Regions from separate parts of the Nitrincola iocasae genome, predicted to be linked through region 1. Evidence: riboswitches for the same ligand, from Rfam matches in the RefSeq annotation. Region 1 holds a riboswitch; the other holds the start of a gene.
What was found. Region 1 has a riboswitch for thiamine pyrophosphate ahead of thiB (thiamine ABC transporter substrate binding subunit). Riboswitches for the same ligand answer to the same signal wherever they lie in the genome.
Positions count from the first base shown of each region.

Region 2: another riboswitch for thiamine pyrophosphate. It lies ahead of F5I99_RS17520 (FAD-dependent oxidoreductase); the one in region 1 lies ahead of thiB (thiamine ABC transporter substrate binding subunit).

Region 1 covers NZ_CP044222.1:3,611,178-3,619,267, forward strand. Annotated here, with positions in the region: gene F5I99_RS16645 (anthranilate synthase component II) at 1-272, shown strand, start outside; gene F5I99_RS16650 (pyrroline-5-carboxylate reductase family protein) at 284-1,051, opposite strand; gene F5I99_RS16655 (MarC family protein) at 1,068-1,673, opposite strand; gene F5I99_RS16660 (hypothetical protein) at 1,907-3,610, shown strand; gene F5I99_RS16665 (ATP-binding cassette domain-containing protein) at 3,626-4,282, opposite strand; gene F5I99_RS16670 (ABC transporter permease family protein) at 4,275-5,906, opposite strand; gene thiB (thiamine ABC transporter substrate binding subunit) at 5,854-6,852, opposite strand; TPP riboswitch at 6,898-6,987, opposite strand; gene F5I99_RS16680 (phosphotransferase) at 6,999-7,763, shown strand; gene trhO (oxygen-dependent tRNA uridine(34) hydroxylase TrhO) at 7,845-8,090, shown strand, end outside.
Region 2 covers NZ_CP044222.1:3,804,929-3,813,018, forward strand. Annotated here, with positions in the region: gene F5I99_RS17510 (thiazole synthase) at 1-305, opposite strand, end outside; gene thiS (sulfur carrier protein ThiS) at 307-504, opposite strand; gene F5I99_RS17520 (FAD-dependent oxidoreductase) at 488-1,468, opposite strand; TPP riboswitch at 1,582-1,685, opposite strand; gene F5I99_RS17525 (NYN domain-containing protein) at 2,018-2,521, opposite strand; gene F5I99_RS17530 (helix-turn-helix transcriptional regulator) at 2,558-3,403, opposite strand; gene F5I99_RS17535 (ABC transporter ATP-binding protein) at 3,555-4,634, shown strand; gene F5I99_RS17540 (ABC transporter permease) at 4,636-5,517, shown strand; gene F5I99_RS17545 (ABC transporter permease) at 5,514-6,311, shown strand; gene F5I99_RS17550 (extracellular solute-binding protein) at 6,344-7,378, shown strand; gene F5I99_RS17555 (carbon-nitrogen hydrolase family protein) at 7,430-8,090, shown strand, end outside.

The sequences.
Region 1 (8,090 bases):
TCCGTCAGATTCCGGATCAGTTGGAGATCATGCGTTACCATTCCTTGATTGCTGAACCCCAAAGCCTGCCAAGCTGTCTGGAAGTTACAGCTAGCGTTGGCAATCTGCCGGCTAGCGCTTTCAAAGATCACGCCCAGATCCACCAGGGCGGTGATTTCGAAATCATGGGCGTACGCCACAAAGACCATCCGATTCAAGGCATCCAGTTCCACCCGGAATCCTTCGCCACCGAAGGCGGCAAAGAACTCATCAGCAACTTCCTGTTCAACTAAAAGGGAGCATTTCAGGAGCGTTTTAGCTCAGTTAGTAGCTGGCTGAGGATTTCGACCCAGGGTCGCTCGGCTTGATTTGCTTTTAAATGGTCCAAGCCCCTGGCGGTGAAGGTGCCGGGGGTGCCGATCTCCCGGGCCAGAGCAACCGGTGTTGATTCAGGGCGTTGTTGCAGCAAGACAGCTGATTCCTGCTGTGCTCGTGCCAGCAGCGCCACCGCTTCAGGTAGGGCCATCCCTGTTTTTGCCACCAAGGTTTCTGCCAAAGCCTGGATCTGCTCCAGCCACCAGGCATTGACGCAGACACTCAGCATCGAAGCTTCAAATTGCACTTCTGTCGCAAAGCTTTGCACTCCATAGCCTGCAGCCACAAATTTTGCCGACAACTCATCATTGGCTGGATATAAAAACACACTGGAACCCGGATACTCAACCGCAATGCTTGCCGTCATTCGGGTAACACGTGCCGGATTAAACACTTGCTGCAATACCTGCAGCTCAACTCCCGCAGAGAGACAGATCAGATGATGTTCCGGAGTGAGCTGCACGGAGGCAGCCAACTGCTCCACTTGCTGCGGGCGTACACCCACCAGCAGTACGTCACACTGGTCTGCAACCTTCTGGTTATCGGCTGCAACTGAAATGCCCGACAATGCCTGCAACTGTGCTACCCGTTCGGCCGAACGCGGTGACAGGCACCATTCAAACGGATATTCAGATTGCTGCACCCCACGAATCAGCGCTTCAGCCAACGCGCCTACGCCCAACACACCCAATCGCATAGAGGTTCCTTATTACTTAGTTCACACTCGCCATAAAACCATGAATACCTGTCAGGATAATCTGCGATGCCATCGCTGCCAAAATCAAGCCAGTGATTTTACTCAATACATTTAAACCAGTACGTCCGAGGATTTTCTCCAACCAGGATGACAAATGCAGACACAGCAGTAAAAACAACAGCGCCAGCAGCAACCCAATCACACCAAATATTAAATCCAGTCCTTGCAACTCAGCGCCGTATACCAAAATCGCACCAATTGACGCCGGACCTACTATGGTCGGAATAGCCAGCGGTACAACCGATATATCATCACGATCATCCTGCGGCACCTCAGCATTGGCACGAACGCCATCACGCACCAAGCTCACTGCAGACAGGAATAGAAGAACACCGGCACCGATTCGGAAAGAGTCCAGGGTAATGCCTAGTACTTCGAATAATTGAGACCCAAAAAATAGCAGAATCAAACTGATGCACAAGGCCGCAAACACAGCCCGATTAGCAATCGACTGTCGTGTTTTGCGCGTATCGGTACGTGTCAGAGACAAAAACATCGACACCACAAAAAATGGCGCAAATAGAAAAATAAACTTAAAACTGATCGATAACAAAATCGTCATAGCACCACGCTCACTCCTAGGCTAAATCAGCCCGCATAATCCGTGAATGAAAAAAGCTTGTCCAGCACTTAAAAGGTAGAAAAGGGGTCTTTACCCTTTAATTTGAAGTTAAACTAGGGGAGGTTCATACTGGCCCCTTTTTAGTAACATTGATTGCCAGATATGCTTATAGATGATTTACTTAGCCCCTTAAATACGAACTGACGGACAGGGATCATAGGAAGACCTCAAATATGAACACAAAACTCGCTACTCTTGCCGCAACCGCGCTGCTCAGTGCCACACTTCTCAGTGGCTGTGGCAGTGATGAACCAGACAACAATGAACAGCAAACGGATACTGCTCCGTCAGCCATACAGGATAAGCTATTAAGCCAGATCCCGGCTGAAACACCTTACTTTTTTGCCAGCCGCGAGCGTCTGTCTGAAGAAGAGTCCATGGCACTGATAGAAAAGCTCGGCACGATAGAAGAGATTGACAGCCAACTGGCAGAACTCGAACAGCTGCAAGCCACCACTGATGAACCGGGAATGCAGGAATTTCTGGGCATCATGATCACTGTATTGAAAGCCTTTGAAGATGTGAAAACACTCGAAGATTATCACCAGATCGGTCTGATGCCGAATGCTCGCTCAGCCGTATATGGTCTTGGTCTGTTACCCGCAGCGCGCATGGAGCTGCATGATGAAGAGCTGTTCCGTGCCTTTTTCGAAGGCCTGATCAGTGACATGAATGTAGAGCTACAACAAGCTACGCTGGGCGATACGGATTACTGGCACACCTCTGCTGATGAAATGCTGCAGACCTTGATTGCTATTCGCGATGACCAGGTCATCATCGGCCTGCTTCCATCCACGGCCGGTGAAACGGTCGTTGAGCAGTTATTCGGTATTACACCGCCGCTGGTCAGTCTGCTTGAAAGTGGTGAAATGCTGCATCTGGAACAACGCTATCATTACTCCCCTTATGGTAGTGGTCGCATCTCATCCAAGGGCTTAGTCAGTGAATTTATTTCACCCCAGCATCCCGCCAGCCAGGCACTGTTGCAACTGGATGAGACCAACCCAGCAGACCTTGAAGCCTGCCGAGATGATATTGACCGCCTCACCAGCCTTTTTCCGGCCCTGGTTATGGGTATACATGAGCTAGATAGCCAACGCATTGCTGGCAGTCTACGTCTTGCCACTAGCTCTGAGCTGGCAGCCGACATGAGCAGCCTGACGGCCACCGTACCCGGTCTTGGAAGCGGCAAGGGCGTTGCCAGCCTGGGAATGGCCCTGGATGTTCAGGCGCTGACCAGCATGCTGCAGAAATATTCCCGTCATGTGCATACGACGCCCTTTACCTGCCCCGAACTTCAGGGCATCAATGAAGCCTGGGCTGAATCAGGTACACTGACCAATCACCCTATGACCACAATGCTTAGCCCGGCACTCCATGGTGTCAACCTGCGTATTGACAGCTTGGAAACGGATCAGCGCCAGCCGACAGGCACCGGGCTGATTGCCTTTTCATCACCGAATGCACAGAGTTTACTCTCAGCAGCCAGCATGTTTATCCCACAGATCGCCAGCCTGAATCTGCAGGCTGATGGTGAGATTAAGAAAATTCAGCCGGATCTCCTGCCCCCGGACATGCCCACTGTACATGCCGCCATGTCACAGGAAGCTATCCTGCTTGGTGTAGGTCTGGACAAGCCCACCGAACTGAAGTCCGAGTTGACAGTTGAAGCTGACCCACGTTCACTGATGACTTATGGTCACATCAGTAGCGATTTGTATGCCACCCTGGCCGAGATCGGCAGTCAACTGCCCGGCGCTCAGGCACCCGATGCCGATGAGCTGAAACGTCTGGCTGAAGTGTATGAAAAAACCGAGTTCTGGATCGGCATTGATGCCGGCGGCATTGAGCTTGGTATGGGTGTTGAACTTAAGTAAACCCCTGACAGCCGATCAGATCATCAAGGTCTGATCGGCCCAGCCATCGCTGTCTGATTGCTGGTGAGTGACCAATATAGCTATTTTGTTGGCTTTATTCAGCTCGGTACGAATCCAGTCACCGGCAATCTGGCGAGTGACTGCATCCAGTGCACTGAACGGCTCATCCAGCAACAACAGCGGCTTGTCGCGTAACACTGTCCGAATCAAAGCAACACGCTGACGCTGCCCTCCGGAAAGATCACCCGGCAGGCGCTGCAACAAATCAGCCACTCCCAGATGCTCACAAGCCTGCAGGACCTGCTGCCACTGCATTGTATTCGGCTGCGCTCGACAAAACCCCAAGCGAAGATTCTCTGCGACGCTGATATGTTCAAACAGATTGTATTGTTGGAACAGCGAGGACACCGGACGTTGCGAGGCATCCAGTTGATCGATACGCTGATTATTCAGCCAGATCTCACCAGCATCAGCTGGCAAAAACCCGCCAATACACTCCAGCAAAGAGCTTTTGCCTGCCCCGCTTTCACCCATCAATACCAGTAGATTTCCCGGCCTGACCGAAAAGTGATGCGACCAGGATATATGCCCACGCGACAGCTGCAAGCTATCCACCCGCAGCCCGACTGAGCGCAGCCCGACTGAACGCAGTCCGACTGTAGTATCAGTCATAGGATGACTCCAATAATCTTAACGCCACCAACGCCAGAACAAGCAACAAAACAGAGACCATTGCCGCCTCGGCGAGTCGATAACCACCAGCCAGGGTATAGATTAACCAAGGCAGGGTACGCCAGTCATCACTGCCAAAAATAGCAAACACCGACATATCTCCCAGCGCCAGCACAAAGCTGATCGCCAGCACCCGCCGTAGCAAGGGTTTTAGATAGGGCAGATACACACAGCGCCAGTGCGTAAGTCGAGACAGATTCAGATCTGCCAAGAGTCGGGCATAACTGGCATCATAATCAGATACAGCCGGACGCAGTTGCTGAAACGCAAAGGGAAGTGCTATCACCGCATTCATCAGAATCACTGCGATCCAGCCATAAGCTTGCCAATCAACCCAGGGTAGCAGCAGAATATAGAGTCCCACCGATACGACCATCACTGGCACGACCAAGGGATAGAGCGCCACACCCGCAACCCACTGGCGGAAATGCTCTCGCCGCCCGGCACGCCAGAGTGACAGCAGCGCCAGTGCCAGACAGACTGCCAGCAGCGCCGCGGCCACAGCTAATACCAGTGAGCGCATGATCACTGCGGTCAATTGGGTTTGCTGCAAAAAGGCCCAATCGGCCTGCCAGGCCAGCGGCAGCAACACCAGAATCGGCAATGTAAGAAACAACACACTGAGTAAATACCCCAACCGCCCGGACCAGCGAAACATAGGGCCCAGCCTAGGCAACCAGACGGGCCCCGCCTGCGCGGGAGCCAGCCATTGAAACCGGCCCATGCGACTGAAAATCAGATAAATACTACCGGCGACCAGCAGCTGTGTCCAAGCCAGAAACAATGCTTCTGACGGATTAAAATCATATTTCAATGCCTGGAAGATCGCTACTTCCAAGGTGCTCGCTGCTGGCCCGCCACCCAGTGCCAACACGACAGCAAAGCTGTTAAAACAGAGCAAAAAAATAAATCCACCGACCGCAGGCAAAACGCCTCTAAGTACCGGCCACTCAATCATTCTGAAACGTTGCCACCCGGTCATACCCAATTGAGCCGAGAGTTTCCAGGTGTTCGCCGGAACACTTTGCCATTGAAAGGTTAAGACACGGATAGCGAAGGGAAGATTAAGAAACACATGCGCAAGCAAAATGCCATTGAGGCCATACAAACGCCAGCTTTCTCCCAACCAAGGGGTCAGCCAGCCTGATCGACCGAAGAGTGCCACCAGCCCGGTAATCAGTATCAGTGAAGGCATGACAAAACACAGCAAACACCAGCTCAGAAACCAGGGTTTACCCGGCAGTCTGGGATCGAGTGCCAGGCTACGTGCCAAGGGCAGAGCCAGCAGGGTCGAAAGCACCGCACTCAGCAATGCCTGCCAAAGTGAAAAGCGCAGCAACTCCCAGAACCAGCGTTCCTGTAATAAATATCCGTAAGGTGCAGCATGCCCCCAGCCTGCCAGGGCCAGAAAAGCCAACAGGCTGATCCCCACAACCAGACTGACAGCCAACCAGCCAGGTAACTGAGCCAGTGATAATGGCCTTGCTGATGAAAAGTGTGCGACAGCCATATTAACGACTAACAGCGTTGCGCCAGATAGTGATCCATTCGCGACGCTGCGCATCGACTTCGTCCGGGCTATAGCCGATAACCTCACGCTCAGCGTCTGTGAAAGCGGCTGGCAGATCGATATCACTGCGCACCGGCAGCATCCAGTTGGTCTGGGGTAATAATGCTTGCGCCTCTTTACTCAGCAAAAAAGCTAAAAACGCCTGTCCCAATTCAGGCTCACGGCTATAAGCCGACAGCGCCGCCACTTCTATCTGTGCCGTATGCCCCTCTGCAAACCGGGTGGCCTGGTAGGCATCCGTCTCTTCTACCAGCTGGTGGTAAGCCGGAGAGGTAGAATAACTCAGCACATAATCGGCCTCACCCTGCAAGAACATGCCATAAGCCTCTGACCAGCCTTTGGTGACCGTCACGGTATGCTCGGCAAGGCGCTGCCAGGCCTGCGCGGCGTCATCCGTATAAACAGCCTGCATCCAGTGCATCAAGCCCTGACCTGGCGTACTGGTGCGCGGATCCTGATAGATAATACTGGCGTCACTGTCAATCAGCGCCTGCAACGAGGTCGCAGGTTGACTGACCTTGCGGCTATCGTAAATAAAGGCGAAATAGCCGTAATCAAACGGAATAAAATGACTATCCTGCCAATTCAATGATTCACGTAACGGCCAGTCTGAGAGCGTTAAATCATGCGCCTGCACTATGCCTAATCGACGCGCCTGGGGCATCAGCAGATCATCCAGACCCACAATAACATCGGCCCGGGTGGTGTCGCCTTCCAGTCGCAACCGGTTCAGCAGCGATACGCCATCATCACTGCTGGTGAAATTTACCTCGCAATCACACTGGGCTTCAAACATCTCTTTCAAAGCCGGCCCCGGACCCCAGCTAGTGGTAAAACTACTGTACGTATAAATAGTTAACTCACGCGCTTGCACATGCACTGTTATCAACAACAGTAATACAGCGGCCATCAATTTGCGGGTATTTATCTGGATTTTCACAACAGGACTCCGGAGACTCGACACCGGCTCAGAAAAGGATCAGCAACACGCTGATATCTCAATTCCTACGCCAGTATTAACTGGATCAGGTTCAGCGGGTAAACTCTCAGCCTATTGGCACCCCGATGAGATAACCTGAGTATACCATGACCCACTTAAGTCACCACCTTTCAACTGAACTACCCCTGGCAGTTCAGGACCATTTAGCCCCTATTCAATCGATGCAGTTTCTGGGTCAAGGCAGTCGTAACCGCCACTGGCGACTGCATACTGCAGAGCAGGTGTATATCTGGCGTGAGTTTGGTGTAACTCCACCGGGAGCCAACCGACAACTGGAGTTACAGGTACTGCAGACCCTGCAGTCAAAACCCTGGGCACCCCAACTAGAGCTTTGCCTGCCTGAAGGCGTGTTGTTTGTGGCAGACGCTAACGCCGTGCCGATGCCAAACACGCTGAATCCGCAACAGCGCCAGCAACTGCTACAAGCCGTCTTGGCACTTTGGCAACATCCCTTTAATGCGGCACCGAATGACTATATCCAGTTGATTCACGACTATGCGGCACTAGCGGGACCCACCTATGACTATTTGGCCGAACAGCTACTGGATGGTTGTTGCCACTGGCAACCTGAGGACTTTTGCCTGATTCATCAGGATCTGCACCCAGGAAACCTGTTAATCACCGATCAAGGCATTCAGTTGATCGACTGGGAATACGCCATGCGCGGTAATCCCTGGATAGATGCCGTGGCACTGCAGCGTATGCTGGAATTGAGTCCTGCTGAACGCCAGCTATTAGAAACCCAGCTACCCGACTTGGCATGCCATGATCCCTGGCAGGTCATGGGCCGCTGGCTGACGCAACTGGACAGCCTGTGGCAGGCCGCGCAAAAAGCCCAAAGCGTGATATAATACCGGATCGATTTAATCAACTATTTGACCTTTTAATTGACCACCTCGTCGAACCAAGGTCGTTAACCCAACGGTAGCTCCATGTCCACGATTGTTGTCTGTGCCCTGTATAAATTTGTGTCCCTGAACGACTATAAGCAGCTGCGACCGAAGTTGCAGGCGCTGCTGGAAAACGCACAGATTCGAGGCACCCTGCTACTGGCGCAAGAAGGTGTTAACGGCACCCTGGCGGGGAGCCGACAGGCGATAGACACGCTGAAAGACTGGTTTGCCGCCGATACGCGCTTTCAAGGCATAGATTACAAAGAATCGCTTGCTGACGAACAG
Region 2 (8,090 bases), 190 kb from region 1:
GTATCGGCATGCCCGATGACTTCCAGTTTTATCCAGGGGGTATCGAACAGCTCCCGCGCCATATGCGCCGTGGTGACCGCTTCTTTAACCGAGTAGCAGCCAGCGGTATTGGGTAACAGCTTCACCTTAAGATCTTTAATCAGCGCGCGAAACGCCTGACCTTCAGCGCTTTCACGGCGTAAAGACACAGTTGCCACACCGGCGCCGGATACCGCAAAGGCCTCAGCCATAATAGCCGGAGAGGGATAAAGCGCGGTGCCAAGCATCAATCCACTGGCCAGTTCAGTGCCATAAAATGACTTCATACTAGCCTCCCTGCATCGGTGCAACGACTTCAACACGATCACCATCCCGCAACGGGGTGCTGACACGCAAAGAGCGTGGTACAAAGTCACCATTCAGTGCGGTAGCTACGGCATTTTCATCCACCTGGCACTCAAGCAACAATTCAGACAGGTAACGGGTTTGGGTTTCACGGGCTTCGCCGTTATAGAGAAGATGCATAAAACGCCTCCGGCTGTTTATTCAGCAACAACAGGTCGGCGGTCAAGCGCGCCAAAGCCGGCGACAACAGATAGCCATGGCGATACAGCCCATTGATATAAATAACATTATCGACACGGCGAATACGCGGCAGGTTATCGGCAAAGGCCGGGCGCACATCCACGCCAGTTTCAATAATTTCCGCCTCTGCAAAGGCCGGATGCAGGGCATAGGCTGCCGACAGCAACTCCAGTACTGAGCGCACCGTCAGTCGATGACCTTCAGCCGTTTCCAGCATGGTAGCGCCGAGCATATAAATGCCATCACCACGCGGGACGATATACAGCGGCATGCGCGGGTGAATAAAGCGCACCGGACGTTGAATATTCAAACCGGGACAGTGCAGCACCAGCATTTCACCTTTAACGCCACGCATATCCGGCAACTGATCCTGTGCAGCCATGCCGCGGCAGTCAATGATCACACTACCGGCTTCCGGCTCACCCGCTTCAATCGGCACACCAGCATCGGTGAGATTTTGCGCCAGTTTCAGCAGCGCTTCACGCGGGTCCAGATGGGCCTCGCCACTGAAATGCAGGGCCTGGCGTATATGACCACCCAGGTCCGGCTCCAGCTCGGCCACCTCGGCTTCATTCAGCAAAGCAAAATCACGGGTGCGATTACCGAAGCGGACTAACTCGTTACGATCTCGCGTTGTGCTCAATACCAGCGATCCCTTACGGGTGACGACACCGGTATGCTCACTCCACCAGTCAATCGCCTCAGCGCCAAACCTGATCACCGGCTCTTCCGCGCTTTCACGTTCGCAAAAGGGAGCCAACATGCCACCCGCCCACCAGGAACAGGCGTGTGGGCCAGGTTGTGGCTGTTTATCAAACACGCGAATAGCGGCACCGCGCGACAGGAGTTCATTGGCAACACAAAGGCCTGCGACACCCGCACCGAGGATAGAAATTACCGACATGACCACCCCCGAATAACAGTGGGTAGCGAAAACAACTGCAGATCAGATTTTGAACACATCACTCAAACGCTCCAGGAAAAACGGGCGTACGAGCGAACAGAAAGGGGGAATACAACAGCAGACTACCCGTTCCCTTCGCCGGTATTACCCGTATCAGGTTCGATGGGTTAGTGTTAAAAACACCTCTCAGCCTTTACGGGCACCCCAACGGATTAACACTGATACTAGAAGCTTAAGGGTGAGATGTAAAGGCGTGAAGCGTGACAGTCGCTCTATCTGCTTGTGTTTGGTAGGTGCCACGCTGGGGTGGTGATATCCTTTGCCAGATTAAATAACAGACACCTGCTTCTTAAAAAACTTCATGTTGGCACCCAAGTGGATAAGGGCTGATGGGATCGGATCTGTCTGACCCGGTGCGCCAAGGATGGCGCACCGGAGCCATCAAGGATGATTTCACGGCGTGTCAGACAGATCCGGCCCATTAGCCCAAGGTCAAATAAAGATGGGGAAAGCTAGTGCGGCTGTCCTGAGAAATGAAGTTGGCAGGTCTTATTGCAGCAAGTCGGTGTCGATAGCTATCCACTCATCGGCACTCTTGATCAACGACTGCGCGGTTAATCCGGGGACACTAAACAGATGGCTGTAAATCTGATAACGATCCCGCAGTGTCTGCAACAACAGATCAAAATCACCATCCCCAGACAGCAAAATCACCTGATCCACCTCCTCGGCGCAGAGTAAGGCATCGATAGCAATCCCGACATCCCAATCCCCCTTGGCCGAGCCGTCACCACGCTGGATATAGGGCTTCAGCTTTACCTCAAAGCCGATATGCCGCAAAGCCTCCTGAAACTTTTGCTGCTGCGGATCTTCGCGATCTATCGCGTAGGCCGTTGCAGCGACAATATCCCCCAGCTCACTGGCCTGCTGCCAAAAGGCACGGTAATTAAACTGCCGTCCAAACACCTGACGGGTGGTGTAGTAGATATTTTGAACATCGGCGAAAATGGCTATGCGAGTCAAAGGAGCCTCTCTGGGTTTGGTTGGGTACATGCGGACACTTTGGCTACTTTAAGCTTCAAGATAATATCATGTCTCCGACTCACTCGATGATATCGTGGGTGCAGATATTCGCGAAAAAACCGGCATAAGTAGCGCAAACAGCTCGGCTTGCGAAGAGATCTGGCACTTGGCATACAGTTGCTTTCTAAACACTTTCACCGTCTCTGGACTAATACCCAGATTCAGGCTGATGGAAATGGAAGAATGGCCTTGTAATATAAACATGGCCACTTCAGCCTGCCTTGCTGTCAAACTGATGGATTGCTCAACCCGTAGTGTATCGATCAACCGACTGACCAGCGGTTTTGCATTCATTGGCTGAGGTTGGACAGGCTGATAGTCACGCCAGTGTTCCTCCAGTAGAGTGCAGATAACAGACTCGTACTGCTGCAATCGCTGCCTCTCCTGCTTTGAAAACAATTGACCACTGGATCGATCCTTACCAAAACAGGCGGTCACTGTCAGGTCACGATTCAAATCGGCAAATGCAGCCACCTCATCAATCAGCGTGGTTTTCTGATAATACACATTGAAATAGCTGGTGCGTTTGAACTGATCTGGCGCGATATCAAACAAGCGGTGCAAGCCTGTTTTCAAGCCATTCCGATGGGCATGATAAAACGGATCCAGCAAATACGCGGCATTCAGGTAATCAGAATCCATATAGGTGTACACCACTGGATCAGTGTATTGGCGATACAGAACCACCGGATTGGTATCCCGATAATAGGCAATGATAATCAGGTTATCAAAAGCGGCCAAATGACGTACGAAGTGCGCAAACGCTTCACAAAAACCAGGACGATGCAGGGTTTTGATGACATGCGCCAAGGCTTTATCACGCAGTCGAAGATTGTTTTTTGGCTGTGACAACTGATACCCCTCTAGGGTTATATACCCCCTAAAACTGATAAATTATATTTTAGCTTACAAGTAAGTGGTACTTGCCAAGTCAGTCAGCATACCAAACAGCCGCTTGACTGAACACCGCAAGACACCCGCACGATTTGAGAGGATGCGTCCCATGCAAGCCGAAAATACTGCAATTTCAATTGAGAAGGTCGTCAAAAATTTTGGCGCGTTTACCGCACTGAAACAGGTTTCACTGCAAATCCAGAATGGTGAGTTCTTCACCCTGCTCGGTCCGTCCGGCTGCGGTAAGACCACGTTGCTCAGGTTGATTGCCGGTTTTGAAAGTACCTCGCAAGGGAAAATATTTTTGTTTGGCGATGAAATCGAAAACCTGCCAGCCAACAAACGTCCCATCAATACTGTTTTTCAACACTACGCTCTGTTTCCGCACATGGACATTCGCGACAACATCAAATTTGGTATGCGCATGCTGAAGTTTTCCAAGCAAGACATGGATCATCGTGCCGACGAAATGCTGGAACTGGTGCAGTTAAGCCACTTCAGTCAACGCAAACCCCATGAACTATCGGGTGGCCAGCAACAGCGTGTGGCACTGGCACGAGCACTGGCACCTCGCCCAAAAGTGCTACTGCTGGACGAACCCCTTTCAGCACTGGATTTGAAACTGCGTCAGTCCATGCGAGCAGAGCTTAAACAAATTCAGCAGGAAACCGGCATTACCTTTGTGTTTGTCACCCATGATCAGGAAGAAGCCCTGGCTATGTCCGATCGCATAGCCGTGATGTCGGCTGGTGAGGTACAGCAAGTCGGTACGCCCAAGGCTATTTATGACCAACCGGCAAACAGTTTTGTCGCTGATTTCATTGGTGAAACCAACCTACTGGATGCAACTGTGGAACAGGTCAACCAAGAGGCCATGACCTGCTGTCTGGACAATCAGGTACGCATCCAGTGCCCAAACTCAGTCGCTAGTGATCAGTCCCAGCAGATCAAACTCAGTATTCGGCCAGAGCGCCTCAGTTTTTCCGCGCCAGATAAGGCCTTAATGACCGGCCATATCTGCCAGAAAACCTACATGGGTACAGACACCCAATTTGTAGTGGATGTCGGGCAGGGTCTATTGGTTAAAGTCAGGGCGCAGAACAACCTCGTCAGCACAGATGAACTCCATCAGGGGCATCAGGTTGGCATTAATATCGACGCGGCTTTTGCCAGAGTACTGGTGAACTGATATGGATAAAAGTCTCCCTAAAACGTCAGCCCTGTTAGCACCAGCGATTACCATTATATTGGTTTTTCTGGCTATCCCGATTTTGACGCTGATGACCTACTCATTTCTGCAGCCAGCAACCTACGGTGGGATCGAGTGGATCTTTAGCCTGGATGCGTATGTTCAGCTGTTTTTTGAAGAAGATTTTCTCACCGAAGAATGGGTATTCAACTCCGATTACCTGGTGATCATTCTCACTTCGATTATGCTCGCACTCATCGCCACACTCTGCTGCCTGATACTGGGACTACCTACCGCCTACTTTATTGCAACCCGCCCGCCCAGCACGCGGATGCTTTGGCTAATGGCAGTAATCGTTCCCTACTGCGTAAATCTGCTAATCCGTACCATCTCAATGCTGTTCATCATCCGTGACCAGGGACCGATAAACAGTTTCCTGATCTGGACCGGCTTGATTGATGCCCCCCTTCAGATTGCCTATACCAATTTTGCGGTAACACTGGGGCTGTTCTACTCCTATCTACCCTTTATGATTTTGCCGATCTATGTTGCCGTTGAGCGCTTCAACTTCTCACTGCTGACAGCGGCCAATGATTTATACGCCAGCAAATGGGCGTCCTGGCAGTATGTGCTGCTACCCAACCTCAAGCCCGGCATCATCGCTGGCTGCCTACTCGTTTTCATCCCTTCACTGGGGGCCTTCATTGCTCCAGACCTGCTCGGTGGCGGAAAACAATTGATGATCGGCAACTTGATTGCACTGCAATTTCAGGGTTCGCGTAATTGGCCCTTTGGGGCCGCGCTGGGCATGGTGCTGATGGCAATGATCTTTATCGTGTTAATTGTGTTTTCAAAACGTAATAGCCAGGAGGCGAGATCATGAAGCACACAGACCTCAAACGCTATCCTGGTTTTCGGCTGATTACCTGGGTCTGCTTGACCGTACTCTATGCACCGATGCTTGTCTTAGCGGTCTACTCATTCAACTCAGTCAGATCGATTACACACTGGAGTGGCTTCACTTTTGATTGGTACCTTAAGGTTTTTCAAAACCCTTCCATTCAGAAAGCCACGCTTAATTCGCTGACCATTGCCAGCACCGCGGCCTTTACTGCAACACTGGTTGCGCTGCTCGCCGCACTGGCTTTGGTCATGGGAAAGCCCTTTAGAGGTCGGACCGCGACACTGACGTTTATCAATTTCCCGATCATGGTGCCCGAAATCATTGTCGGCATTGCCAGCCTGCTGTTCTTTATTGCGATCAACTTTGAACTCGGCATGCAGAGCATTCTGATTGCCCATACTGTTTTCTGCATCCCTTTTGCCTTTTTACCCATCTATTCAAGGGTGAAAAGCATTGAGCGCTATTACAGTGAAGCCGCCCAGGACCTGTATGCCAGCCAACTGGCCTGCTTTCGACTGGTTATTTTTCCGATGATCTTACCCGGAATAGTGTCAGGATTTTTACTCGCATTTATCGTTTCACTGGATGATTTCATCATCACCAATATGGTCGCAGGACCTGGCTCAACCACCCTGCCGCTGACGATATACAGCATGGTCAGGGTCGGTTTCACGCCTGAAATCAACGCACTATCAACCCTGTTACTGCTGGTGTCGATTATCCTCGTCAGCCTTGTGTACCTGATCAACCGACGCTCCACACCCAAAACATGAACCCAAAATCTTGTTAAACCTGGAGAATAACCATGAAAGCCTTTACCCAAAAAGCAGCCGTATCAGCGGCAACACTACTACTGTCATCCTCCCTCTATGCCGCAGGTGAACTGAAGTTATATAACTGGTCAGACTATATGCCGCAGGAGCTGATTGATAAGTTCAGCAGCAGCTATGATGTGACCGTTATTCAGGACTCCTACGACAGCAATGAAACACTGCTGGCACGCCTGAAATCCGGCGTTACCGGCTATGATGTCGCCGTACCCGGTGACTATATGGTCGCCATCATGATTGAAGAGGGTCTGCTGGATAAAGTCCAACCCCATACCTTAGAAAACTTCAAACACATCAAAGAAGAACTGGTTGACGTCTACTTTGATCCAGGCCGTGAGTACTCTATCCCGTATCAATTCGGCACCACCTCTTTTATGGTCGACACCAACGCCTATTCGGGGGATATAGATACTCTGGCGATACTGTTTGACACCCCTGATGAGCTAAAGGGTAAGGTCAACATGTTCCGTGACGTCAATGACGTTATCAATGCCGCGCTTCGCTATAAAGGCTTTGAAACCTGCAACAGCAACAGAGCTGAACTGGCCGAGGTCAATGACCTGTTACTGGAAGCAAAAAGTGACTGGCTGAGCATCACCTCAGATGGCGCTCGTGAAATGGTGGTTTCCGGCGATGCCGCCGTCAGTATGATCTGGAATGGTATGGGGTTGCGCGGCCGTCTTGAGAAGCCATCACTGCAGTACGCTTATCCTAAAGAAGGCATGACTGCCTGGGCTGACAACCTGGTTGTCCTGAAAGGCGCTGAGAACCGTGATAACGCACTGCTGTTCATGAATTTCCTGCTGGAACCGGAAAACGCCGCCGCGCTGACCAATTTTGCGGGCTATACCGCTGGGGTAAATAACACCGCGCCCTTCCTGATGGATGAACTGAAGAATGCACCGGAACTCAACCCACCAGCCGATGCACCGACAGCTGAGTTCGTTCCCCCCTGCTCACCCGACGTTGTCGCTCTTTATGATCGCATCTGGACCAATCTACTGAAGTAATTGACCAGCCCTGGTGCTATCACCAGGGCTGACTACGCTAAGGAAACCTAAGTGAAAGTTCTAACCTATCAGGATACACCGGCTTTCTGTGACAAGGAAAAAAACCTGTGTACTATAGAATCGACCTGCGCAGCGGCCGCCATACTCGGCGTTCAGACTGTTGTATTCCCGGAGCTGTTTCTCACTGGATACCAGGTGGGTAACCAGGCACCACTCCTGGCAGAGCCGATCAACGGTCCATCAGTAGAGCAACTGCGCCGAATAGCACACAACCACAAGGTTGCTTTAATCTGTGGCCTGATTGAAGTCAGTGAGGGAAACCTTTTTAATGCGGCCGTGGCCATCAATGCCGATGGGAAAACGATTGCACATCACCGCAAAGTATTTCTGTTCGGTGATACCGAAAAACAGCTATTTCAGCCTGGAACGGCGTTTACAGCCTTTGAGCTCAATGGCATCACCTGTGGGCTATCGATTTGTTATGACATTGAGTTCCCGGAAACTGCGCGTTGCTTTGCACATCAGCAGGTAAAGATTCTGTTCAACCCCACCGCCAACATGATGCCTTACCTGGCGGTACCCCGAACCCTGGCACGCGCCAGAGCATTGGAGAACAACATGGTAGTGGTGTATGCCAACCTGTGTGGGCATGAGGGTAACACCGAATACACCGGTCTCAGTGCCATTATTGGCCCCGACGGTGAAGATCTGA